3 linked regions of the Variovorax paradoxus genome follow. The protein of the gene in region 1 interacts with the protein of each later gene in a pairwise test. Links are inferred from orthologs where the notes say so. Each region holds a gene or a part of one and is shown in the gene's direction. Other genes may lie near its edges.

Region 1 (3,469 bases):
GACCAGCATCGGCGACAGCTGGCGAAGCTTGGCGGCTGCGGCGCTGCCCTTGACCAGGAGGCACCAGACGTCGCCCTCGGCCGGGCCGGCCTGGATGGCGGCGCGCATGGCCGGCGGAATCAGGCCCTCCACGGCTTTGAGCCGCTCGGTGGTGTCCCGCGCCCGCGCCATCAGGCTCCCCAGGGTGGGGGCGCCTTCCGCAGCTTGCTGCAGTGAAATGGCGGGGGGGAGTCGGCGATACATGGGTAATCCAGGGGTTAGAAACAAGACAGCTAAAATGCCCGGTTTGCCGGCGTTCGCGCCGGAAAAAAGGCCGCTTGCTTTAATGGGAAGCGCGCCCAACTGCTTTCACCATATCTTAGGGAATCCGGTCGAAGTGCCCGCCGACTGTCCAAGGTCAAAGGCGCCCGCCCATCTCCACCCATGGCAACCAACTTCCTGACCCAGATTTTCGGCAGTCGCAACGATCGGCTCCTCAAGCAGTATCGCAAGACGGTGGAACGCATCAATGCGCTCGAACCCGAGTTCGAAAAGCTCAGCGACGACGGGCTGCGCGCCAAGACGCAGGAATTCAAGGACCGCATCGCCAAGGGCGAGACCCTCGACGCCCTGTTGCCGGAAGCCTTCGCCACGGTGCGCGAAGGCTCCAAGCGCATCATGAAGATGCGGCACTTCGACGTGCAGCTGCTGGGCGGGATGGCACTGCACAACGGCAAGATCTCCGAAATGCGCACCGGCGAAGGCAAGACGCTGACCGCCACGCTGCCGGTGTACCTGAACGCGCTGTCCGGCAAGGGTGTGCACGTGGTCACGGTGAACGACTACCTCGCCAACCGCGACGCGACCTGGATGGGCCGCCTCTACAACTTCCTGGGCCTCACCGTCGGCATCAACCTGCCGCAGATGCCGCGCGAGGAAAAGCAGGCTGCCTACGGCAGCGACATCACGTACGGCACGAACAACGAGTACGGCTTCGACTACCTGCGCGACAACATGGTCTACGAGCCGGGCGACCGGGTACAGCGCGTGCTGAACTACGCGATCGTCGACGAAGTGGACTCGATCCTGATCGACGAGGCCCGCACGCCGCTGATCATCAGCGGCCAGGCCGAAGACCACACCGATCTCTATCTCGCCATCAACAAGGTCGTGCCGTTGCTGACCAAGCAGGAAGGCGAGGCCGACCCGCGCACCGGCGAAGGCGTCACGGTGCCCGGCGACTTCACGGTCGACGAGAAGACGCACCAGGTGTTCCTGACCGAGGACGGACACGAGAACGCCGAGCGGCTGCTGAGCGAATTCAAGCTGCTGCCCGAAGGCGCGTCGCTCTACGACCCGGCCAATATCACGCTGATGCATCACCTGAATGCCGCGCTGCGTGCCCGCCACCTGTACCACCGCGACCAGCACTACGTGGTGCAGCAGGGCGAGGTGGTGATCGTCGACGAGTTCACCGGCCGCCTCATGACCGGCCGCCGCTGGAGCGACGGCCTGCACCAGGCCGTGGAAGCCAAGGAAGGCGTGGAGATCCAGGCCGAGAACCAGACGCTGGCCTCGATCACTTTCCAGAACTATTTCCGCCTGTACGGCAAGCTGGCCGGCATGACCGGCACGGCCGACACCGAGGCCTACGAGTTCCAGGAAATCTATGGTCTCGAGACCATGATCATTCCGCCGAACCGCGTGAGCAAGCGCGAGGACCAGCTCGACCGCGTCTACAAGACGACGCGCGAGAAGTACGAGGCGGCCATCCAGGACATCCGCGAGTGCTACGAGCGCGGCCAGCCGGTGCTGGTGGGCACCTCGTCCATCGAGAACTCCGAGATCATCGACAACCTGCTGACCCAGGCGGGCCTGCCGCACCAGGTGCTGAATGCCAAGCAGCATGCCCGTGAAGCCGACATCGTGGCGCAGGCCGGTCGCACGAAGATGATCACCATCGCGACCAACATGGCCGGCCGCGGCACCGACATCGTGCTGGGCGGCAACATCGAGAAGATGATCGAGGCCGTCGAGAACGACGAAGGCCGCGACGCCGCCGCCAAGGAAGCGGACATCGCGCACATCCGCGCCGAATGGAGCAAGGACCACGAGTTCGTGAAGTCGCTGGGCGGCCTGCGGATCATCGCCACCGAGCGCCACGAATCGCGCCGCATCGACAACCAGCTGCGCGGCCGTTCGGGCCGCCAGGGCGACCCGGGCTCCTCGCGTTTCTACCTGAGCCTGGACGATCCGCTGATGCGCATCTTCGCGGGCGACCGCGTGAAGGCGATCATGGACCGCTTGAAGATGCCCGACGGCGAAGCCATCGAAGCCGGCATCGTGACGCGCAGCATCGAAAGCGCGCAGCGCAAGGTCGAGGCGCGCAACTTCGACATCCGCAAGCAGCTGCTCGAATACGACGACGTGTCGAACGACCAGCGCAAGGTGATCTACCAGCAGCGCAACGACATCCTCGACGCGGCCGACCTCACGGCACAGATCGGCGCGCTGCGCGAAGGCTGCTTCACCGATCTCGTGCGCCAGTACGTGCCCAGCGAGTCGGTCGAGGAGCAGTGGGACCTGGCCGCGCTCGAGAAGAGCCTGTTCAACGAATGGGGCATCGACATGCCCCTGCAGAAGGACGTGGAAGCTTCCGAAGCCGTGTCCGACGAGGACATCGTCGAGAAGGTCCTGGCGAACGCCAACGAGACCTTCGACGCCAAGGTCGCACTGATCGGCCAGGACAACTTCACGCAGTTCGAGCGCATGGTGCTGCTGCAGAGCATCGACACCCACTGGCGCGAGCACTTGGCGTCGCTCGACTACCTGCGCCAGGGCATCCACCTGCGCGGTTATGCGCAGAAGCAGCCCAAGCAGGAATACAAGCGCGAAGCCTTCGAACTCTTCGGCCAGTTGCTCGACTCGGTCAAGAACGAAGTCACCCGCCAGCTGATGACGGTGCGCGTGCAATCGGGCGAACAGCTCGAGGAAGCCGCCGAAGCGCTCGAAAGCCGTGGCGAGAACGTCGCCAACATCACCTACAGCGCACCGACCGAAACCGGCGAAGTCGAGGTGCGTGTGGACGAGGAAAGCCAGCGCCGCGCGGCATTCGCCGGTGCGGGCGCGATCAGCGCCGAGGCTGCGGCCTTCGGCCGCGTCGGCCGCAACGACCCGTGCCCCTGCGGCAGCGGCAAGAAGTTCAAGCAGTGCCACGGCAAGCTGAATTAATCACGTACTCCCCCAGGCTTGCCCACTCCGTGTGGCCGCCGACCCCCTCGCCGGGGGCGATACCGGCGGCCCGGCAGAGCCGGTTCCGCGGTATCCCTGGCGTCGGAAAGTGAGCATTGTTGGTACCGATGAAAAATTGATGCGCAAGAAGGAATAGATGCCATGCCCGTGAACCTGTCCGCTCCCGATCCTGCCGCCTTGTTCGCGGTGCCCGGCGTCCGTATCGGCGTGGCCGAAGCGGGCGTGCGCAAGGCCAACC
Region 2 (3,135 bases), 2.0 Mb from region 1 along the record:
GCCACAAATACGTGAATGCCGTGCTCAACGGCCTGGCACCGCAGCTGCGGCCGCTCGAAGTGGAAGCCGACCGGGCTTCCGGCAAGGCCAAATAGTGCTCGCACCCAGTCTGCAGCGCACCTCGTGCCGCCTTCGCCGACCCCTTGCCGGGGGCAACACCAGCGTCCGGGCCAAGCCCGTTCCGCCGCGTTCCTGATATGAAGATTTCATCTCGCGCCGAGCGCATCGAGCCCTTCTATGTGATGGAAGTGGCAAAGGCCGCGGGCGCACTGGCCCGCGAGGTCGCCCACACCGACCGGCCGATGATCTTCCTGAACATCGGCGAGCCCGACTTCACCGCCCCGCCCCTGGTGCAGGAAGCGGCCGCACGCGCCGTGCGTGCCGGCGCCACGCAGTACACACAGGCCACCGGCCTCGACCACCTGCGCGAACGCATCAGCGCGTGGTACAGCCAGCGATTCGGTGTCGACGTGCCGGCCCGGCGCATCGTCGTCACCGCCGGCGCTTCGGCTGCGCTGCAGCTGGCCTGCCTCGCGCTCATCGAGTCGGGCGACGAGATCCTCATGCCCGACCCGAGCTATCCGTGCAACCGCCACTTCGTGAGCGCGGCGGACGGCAAGGCCGTGCTGGTGCCGACCACGGCCGATGAGCGCTTCCAGCTCACCGCCGAGAAGGTCGAGGCCGCCTGGACCGACAGGACGCGCGGCGTGCTGCTGGCCTCGCCCTCGAACCCGACCGGCACGTCGATCGCGCCCGACGAACTGCGCCGCATCCACGAGGTGGTGTCGCAGCGCGGCGGCATCACGCTGATCGACGAGATCTACCTGGGCCTGTCGTACGACGATGCCTTCGGGCAGACCGCGCTGGCCATCGACGACAACGTCATCAGCATCAACAGCTTCAGCAAGTACTTCAACATGACCGGCTGGCGCCTCGGCTGGCTGGTGGTGCCCGAAACGCTGGTGCCGGTGGTCGAGCGGCTGGCCCAGAACCTGTTCATCTGCGCGAGCACCGTGTCGCAGTACGCGGCACTGGCCTGCTTCGAGGATGCGAGCATTGCAGAGTACGAGCGCCGCCGCGCCGAGTTCAAGGCGCGCCGCGACTGGTTCATTCCGCAGCTCGACGCGCTCGGACTGAGCGTGCCGGTGATGCCCGACGGCGCCTTCTATGCCTGGGCCGACTGCACCTCGTTCGCCGAAAAGCTCGGCATCTCGGGCAGCTGGGACTTCGCTTTCGAGACCATGAAGCGCGCGCACGTGGCGGTCACGCCGGGCCGCGACTTCGGCACCGCCGAGACCGCCAAGTTTGTGCGCTTCTCCACCGCCAGCTCGATGGCGCACCTGCAGGAAGCCATCGAACGGCTGCGCGCGATGGCCGCGATGGCGGGCACCGGGGCGCAATGAGCTACGCGTTCCCGATCCGCGTCTACTGGGAAGACACCGATGCCGGCGGCATCGTGTTCTACGCCAACTACCTGAAGTTCATGGAGCGCGGGCGCACCGAGTGGCTGCGCTCCCTGGGCGTCGAGCAACGCAAGCTGCGCGAGGAAACGGGCGGCCAGTTCGTGGTGAGCGAAACGCAGCTCAAATATCATCGGCCCTCGCGGCTCGACGACGAACTGCTCGTTACCGCCGAACTTCGACAACTGGGTACTGCCTCGTTGATAATCGGTCAGCGAGTGCTATCAAAAACAGAGCAAGAACGAACGGGCGCCTCGGCACCCGTCCTGCTGTGCGAAGGCACCATCCGCATCGGCTGGGTGGACGCGGCTACGCTGCGTCCCGCGCGCATACCGAAACAAGTCACGGGAACCCTCGAGCGCTACAGCGGCTCCATGACTCAACCTATCACGCCATGAACCAAGACCTTTCCATCATCAATCTCCTGCTCCACGCGAGCTTCGTGGTGCAACTGGTCGTGCTGCTGCTGGTGATCGTCTCGATCGCCAGCTGGGCCGCGATCATCCGCAAGTACTTCGCGCTGCGGCGCATGCGCGCACTGAACGACGACTTCGAACGCGAGTTCTGGTCGGGCACCAGCCTCAACGAACTGTTCGCCTCGGCCGCGCAGAATGCCAAGTTCGCCGGCCCCATGGAGCGCATCTTCGCCTCCGGCATGCGCGAGTACCAGAAGCTGCGCGAGCGCCACGTGAGCGACGCCGGCACGCTGCTCGACGGCGCCCGCCGCGCCATGCGCGCGAGCTTCCAGCGCGAGCTGGATGCAGCCGAGCAGAACCTTTCTTTCCTGGCCACCGTGGGCTCTGTCTCCCCGTACGTCGGCCTGTTCGGTACGGTCTGGGGGATCATGCATGCGTTCACCGGCCTGGCAGCGCTGGCACAGGTCACGCTGGCCACCGTCGCTCCCGGCATCGCCGAGGCGCTGGTGGCTACCGCCATCGGCCTGTTCGCCGCGATTCCGGCGGTGGTGGGCTACAACCGCTTCGCCCGCGAGATCGACAAGATCGCCATTGCCCTCGAGACCTACATCGAGGAGTTCTCCAACATCCTGCAGCGCAACCTCTCGGCCAACCCGAACGCGAGCGTTGCATCGTCGGTGGCTCCGGCCAACCGCTGAGCGGAGGCTTCACAGATGCCCGCCGTTTCATCCCGTGGCCGTGGCCGCCGGACGATCAACGAGATCAACATGGTCCCGTTCATCGACGTGATGCTGGTGCTGCTGATCATCTTCATGGTCACGGCTCCGCTCATCACGCCGAGCGTGATCAACCTGCCCTCGGTCGACCGCGCCAACAAGCAGCCGGACAAGCCGATCGAGATCGTCATCAAGAGCGAAGACGAAGTACAGATCAAGAAGGACCCGTCCAGCGGTTCGGGCGGCACCTCGATCCCCATGACGCAGATCGGCTCCGCCGCCAAGACCGCCCAGGGCGGCGACGACCAGCGCCCGGTGGTCATCAGCGCCGACAAGTCGGTGAAGTACGAGACCGTCGTGAAGGCCATGAACCAGCTCAAGCGCAGCGGCATCGAGCGCGTGGGCCTGTCGGTCACGACCACGGGCGGCAAATAAGGCATGTCGCTCGCACTGGATCGCCCCGAGTTCGCACCGCCGCCGCAACGCGGCACGCCGCGTGCCGTCGTGCTGGCCCTCATTGCACACGGCCTGCTGATCGCCGCG
Region 3 (3,045 bases), 620 kb from region 1 along the record:
GCTCGGCGCGACCGTGATCGTCACGGCCGGCAGCGACGACAAGTGCGAAGCCTGCAGGAAGCTCGGCGCCGACCACGCCATCAACTACCGCACGAGCGACTTCGCCGAAGAGGCCAGGAAACTGACGGGCGGCAAGGGTGTGGACGTGGTGCTCGACATGGTCGCCGGCGACTACGTGGCGCGCGAGATCGAGTGCCTGGCCGAAGACGGCCGGCTGGTGATCATTGCTGTGCAGGGTGGCGTGAAGAGCGAAATCAATGCGGGCCTCGTGTTGCGCAAGCGCCTCACGATCACCGGCTCGACGCTGCGTCCGCGTCCCGTCGCCTTCAAGGGCGCCATCGCCAAGGCGCTGCGGGAGAAGGTCTGGCCGCTGCTTGAGAGCGGCGCAATCAAGCCGGTGATCCACAGCACCTTTGCGGCTGTGGGTGAGCCAAGCGGTGCGGCCCAGGCCCATGCGCTGATGGAATCGAACCAGCACATCGGCAAGATCGTGCTGACGTGGTGAGGACAACGCGATGACAACCAACAAGAAGCTGATCGCCGGCAACTGGAAGATGAACGGAGGCCTGGCCGCCAACGAGGCGCTGGTGAAGGCCTTGCAGCGGGGCCTGGCTGCCAGCCCCGCGGCGTGCGACGTGGCGCTCTGCGCGCCTGCGCCGTACTTCGCGCAGGTGCAGTCGCTGCTGGCGGGTTCGCCTGCAATGGCGCTCGGTGCGCAGGACATCTCTGCGCACCCGCAAGGGGCTTTCACCGGCGAGCAATCGGCCGCGATGCTGAAGGAGTTCGGCGTGCGCTATGCGATCGTCGGTCACTCGGAGCGTCGCCAATACCACGGCGAAACCGACGAAGCGGTGGCTGCAAAGACCGCCGTAGCGCTGGCGAACGGCATCACGCCGATCGTCTGTGTGGGCGAGACGCTGGCGCAGCGCGAAGCAGGGCAGACCGAAGAGGTCGTCAAGCGCCAGTTGGCTGCGGTCATTCATGTGAATGGCCATTGCATCAGCGAAATCGTCGTGGCCTACGAGCCGGTCTGGGCCATCGGCACGGGCAAGACGGCGACACCGGAGCAGGCGCAGGCGGTGCATGCGGTGCTGCGTGCGCAACTGCACCACGCGGCGAGCGAGCATGCGGCGGGCATCAAGATCCTTTATGGCGGCAGCATGAACGCGGCGAATGCCGCGGAGTTGCTGGCGCAGGCCGACATCGACGGTGGCCTGATCGGTGGCGCGTCGCTCAAGGCCCCCGACTTTCTGCAGATCATTTCCGCCGCTGCGCGCTGAATGCGCAACGGCTGTATCACTTAGGAGTAAGAACGAATGAACCTGGTCCTCAATCTATTGGTCGGCGTGCAGATGCTGTCGGCGCTCGCGATGATCGGCCTGATCCTGATCCAGCACGGCAAGGGCGCCGACATGGGCGCAGCCTTCGGCAGCGGTAGCGCGGGCAGCCTGTTCGGCGCCAGCGGCAGTGCAAACTTCCTGTCGCGAACCACCGCGGTGCTTGCCGCCGTGTTCTTCGCGTGCACGTTGCTGCTGGCCTACTTCAGCCATGCGCGTCCTGCAGGCGGTGGCAGCCTTCTCGAGCGTGCGGCAGTGGGTGCTCCGGCTGCGCCGGCAGCTCCTGGTGCAGCCAACGAAATCCCAGGTGCGGCGGCTCCCAGTGCGCCTGCGTCGGCTCCTGCTGCCCCTGTTTCGGGTGCTGGCCAGATTCCTTCGAAGTAATCATCTCGTTTTCATGAGTCACCTGTGAAAAATGGCTTCATTTCAGGGTAAACTCTAAATCTGTTCGGAAAGCCAAATACCTGTTTCAGGTACCTCATGCCATCTGAACAGCAAAAACCGCGGTCGTGGTGAAATTGGTAGACACGCTATCTTGAGGGGGTAGTGGCGAAAGCTGTGCGAGTTCGAGTCTCGCCGACCGCACCAAATCTCATCGGCAGAAAACCTCATCCAGAGGTTCTTCTTGCCGGTGGCAAGCGGTGAAAAACTCTCGATGAATCTCGACTCCTACCTCCCCGTCCTTTTGTTCATTTTGGTCGGAGTCGGCGTAGGCGTCGCACCTCAGGTCATCGGATACATTCTCGGCCCCAATCGGCCCGACGCCGCAAAGAACGCTCCCTACGAGTGTGGCTTTGAAGCCTTCGAGGATGCGCGCATGAAGTTTGACGTGCGCTACTACCTCGTTGCGATTCTCTTCATCCTGTTCGACCTCGAGATTGCCTTTCTCTTTCCGTGGGCCATTGCGCTCAAGGAGATCGGTGCTGTCGGCTTCTGGGCCATGATGATCTTCCTCGCCATCCTCGTCGTGGGTTTTGCCTACGAGTGGAAAAAAGGCGCGCTCGACTGGGAATGACAAGGAAAGCACACGATGGCCATTGAAGGCGTTCTCAAAGAAGGTTTCGTCACGACCACCTATGACTCGGTGGTGAACTGGGCGAAAACCGGATCTCTCTGGCCGATGACTTTCGGTCTCGCATGCTGTGCGGTCGAGATGATGCACGCGGGCGCCGCCCGCTACGACATCGACCGTTTCGGCATGCTGTTTCGGCCCAGTCCGCGTCAGTCCGACCTGATGATCGTGGCTGGCACGCTGTGCAACAAGATGGCTCCCGCTCTGCGCAAGGTCTACGACCAGATGCCTGAGCCGCGGTGGGTGCTCTCGATGGGCTCGTGCGCGAATGGTGGTGGCTACTACCACTACAGCTATTCGGTCGTGCGCGGCTGCGATCGCATCGTGCCGGTCGATGTGTACGTGCCGGGCTGCCCGCCCACTGCGGAAGCATTGCTCTATGGCGTGATCCAGCTGCAGCAGAAGATCCGTCGCACCAACACCATTGCCCGCGCCTGAGAGATTGCCGAAGATGACTGACTTTGCAATTTCGCCGGAAGCTCTGCGTGCCACCGTCGCCGAGACGCTCGGCGTCAAGGCCAGGAGCGTGACCATTGCGCTCGACGAGGTGACCGTGGTGGTGGGGGCTGCCGACTACATCGACGCGGCCTTGCTGCTGCGCGATGCGCCCGGCTGCCGCTTCGAGCAACTGATCGA

Evidence for each region.
Region 2: the proteins of secA (region 1) and ybgC interact in binary tests that used the Escherichia coli proteins (3 or more experiments, as listed by UniProt). The link is inferred for Variovorax paradoxus from one-to-one orthologs.
Region 3: the proteins of secA (region 1) and secG interact in binary tests that used the Escherichia coli proteins (3 or more experiments, as listed by UniProt). The link is inferred for Variovorax paradoxus from one-to-one orthologs.

Annotation. Positions count from the first base shown.
Region 1 is NZ_LR743507.1:4,910,371-4,913,839, reverse strand. What follows is about bases 94-3,410. They hold secA (preprotein translocase subunit SecA), read left to right. Parts: upstream 94-423; coding sequence 424-3,210; downstream 3,211-3,410. Other genes in these bases: argJ (bifunctional glutamate N-acetyltransferase/amino-acid acetyltransferase ArgJ), read left to right, coding at 3,373-3,410; AACL56_RS23205 (hypothetical protein), read right to left, coding at 94-243. Outside these bases: more of AACL56_RS23205, read right to left, coding at 1-93; more of argJ, read left to right, coding at 3,411-3,469. UniProt on the Escherichia coli protein: Required for protein export, interacts with the SecYEG preprotein conducting channel.
Region 2 is NZ_LR743507.1:2,901,781-2,904,915, reverse strand. The notes cover bases 146-3,128. They hold ybgC (tol-pal system-associated acyl-CoA thioesterase), read left to right. Parts: upstream 146-1,399; coding sequence 1,400-1,858; downstream 1,859-3,128. Other genes in these bases: AACL56_RS13280 (biopolymer transporter ExbD), read left to right, coding at 2,590-3,027; tolQ (protein TolQ), read left to right, coding at 1,855-2,574; AACL56_RS13295 (pyridoxal phosphate-dependent aminotransferase), read left to right, coding at 198-1,403. Outside these bases: transcription antitermination factor NusB, read left to right, coding at 1-95.
Region 3 is NZ_LR743507.1:4,288,322-4,291,366, reverse strand. Bases 126-3,018 are described here. They hold secG (preprotein translocase subunit SecG), read left to right. Parts: upstream 126-1,316; coding sequence 1,317-1,721; downstream 1,722-3,018. Other genes in these bases: AACL56_RS19900 (NADH-quinone oxidoreductase subunit C), read left to right, coding at 2,861-3,018; AACL56_RS19905 (NuoB/complex I 20 kDa subunit family protein), read left to right, coding at 2,368-2,847; AACL56_RS19910 (NADH-quinone oxidoreductase subunit A), read left to right, coding at 1,993-2,352; tpiA (triose-phosphate isomerase), read left to right, coding at 516-1,280; AACL56_RS19930 (NAD(P)H-quinone oxidoreductase), read left to right, coding at 126-505. In the rest of the region: more of AACL56_RS19930, read left to right, coding at 1-125; more of AACL56_RS19900, read left to right, coding at 3,019-3,045. UniProt on the Escherichia coli protein: Subunit of the protein translocation channel SecYEG. Overexpression of some hybrid proteins has been thought to jam the protein secretion apparatus resulting in cell death; while this may be true it also results in FtsH-mediated degradation of SecY.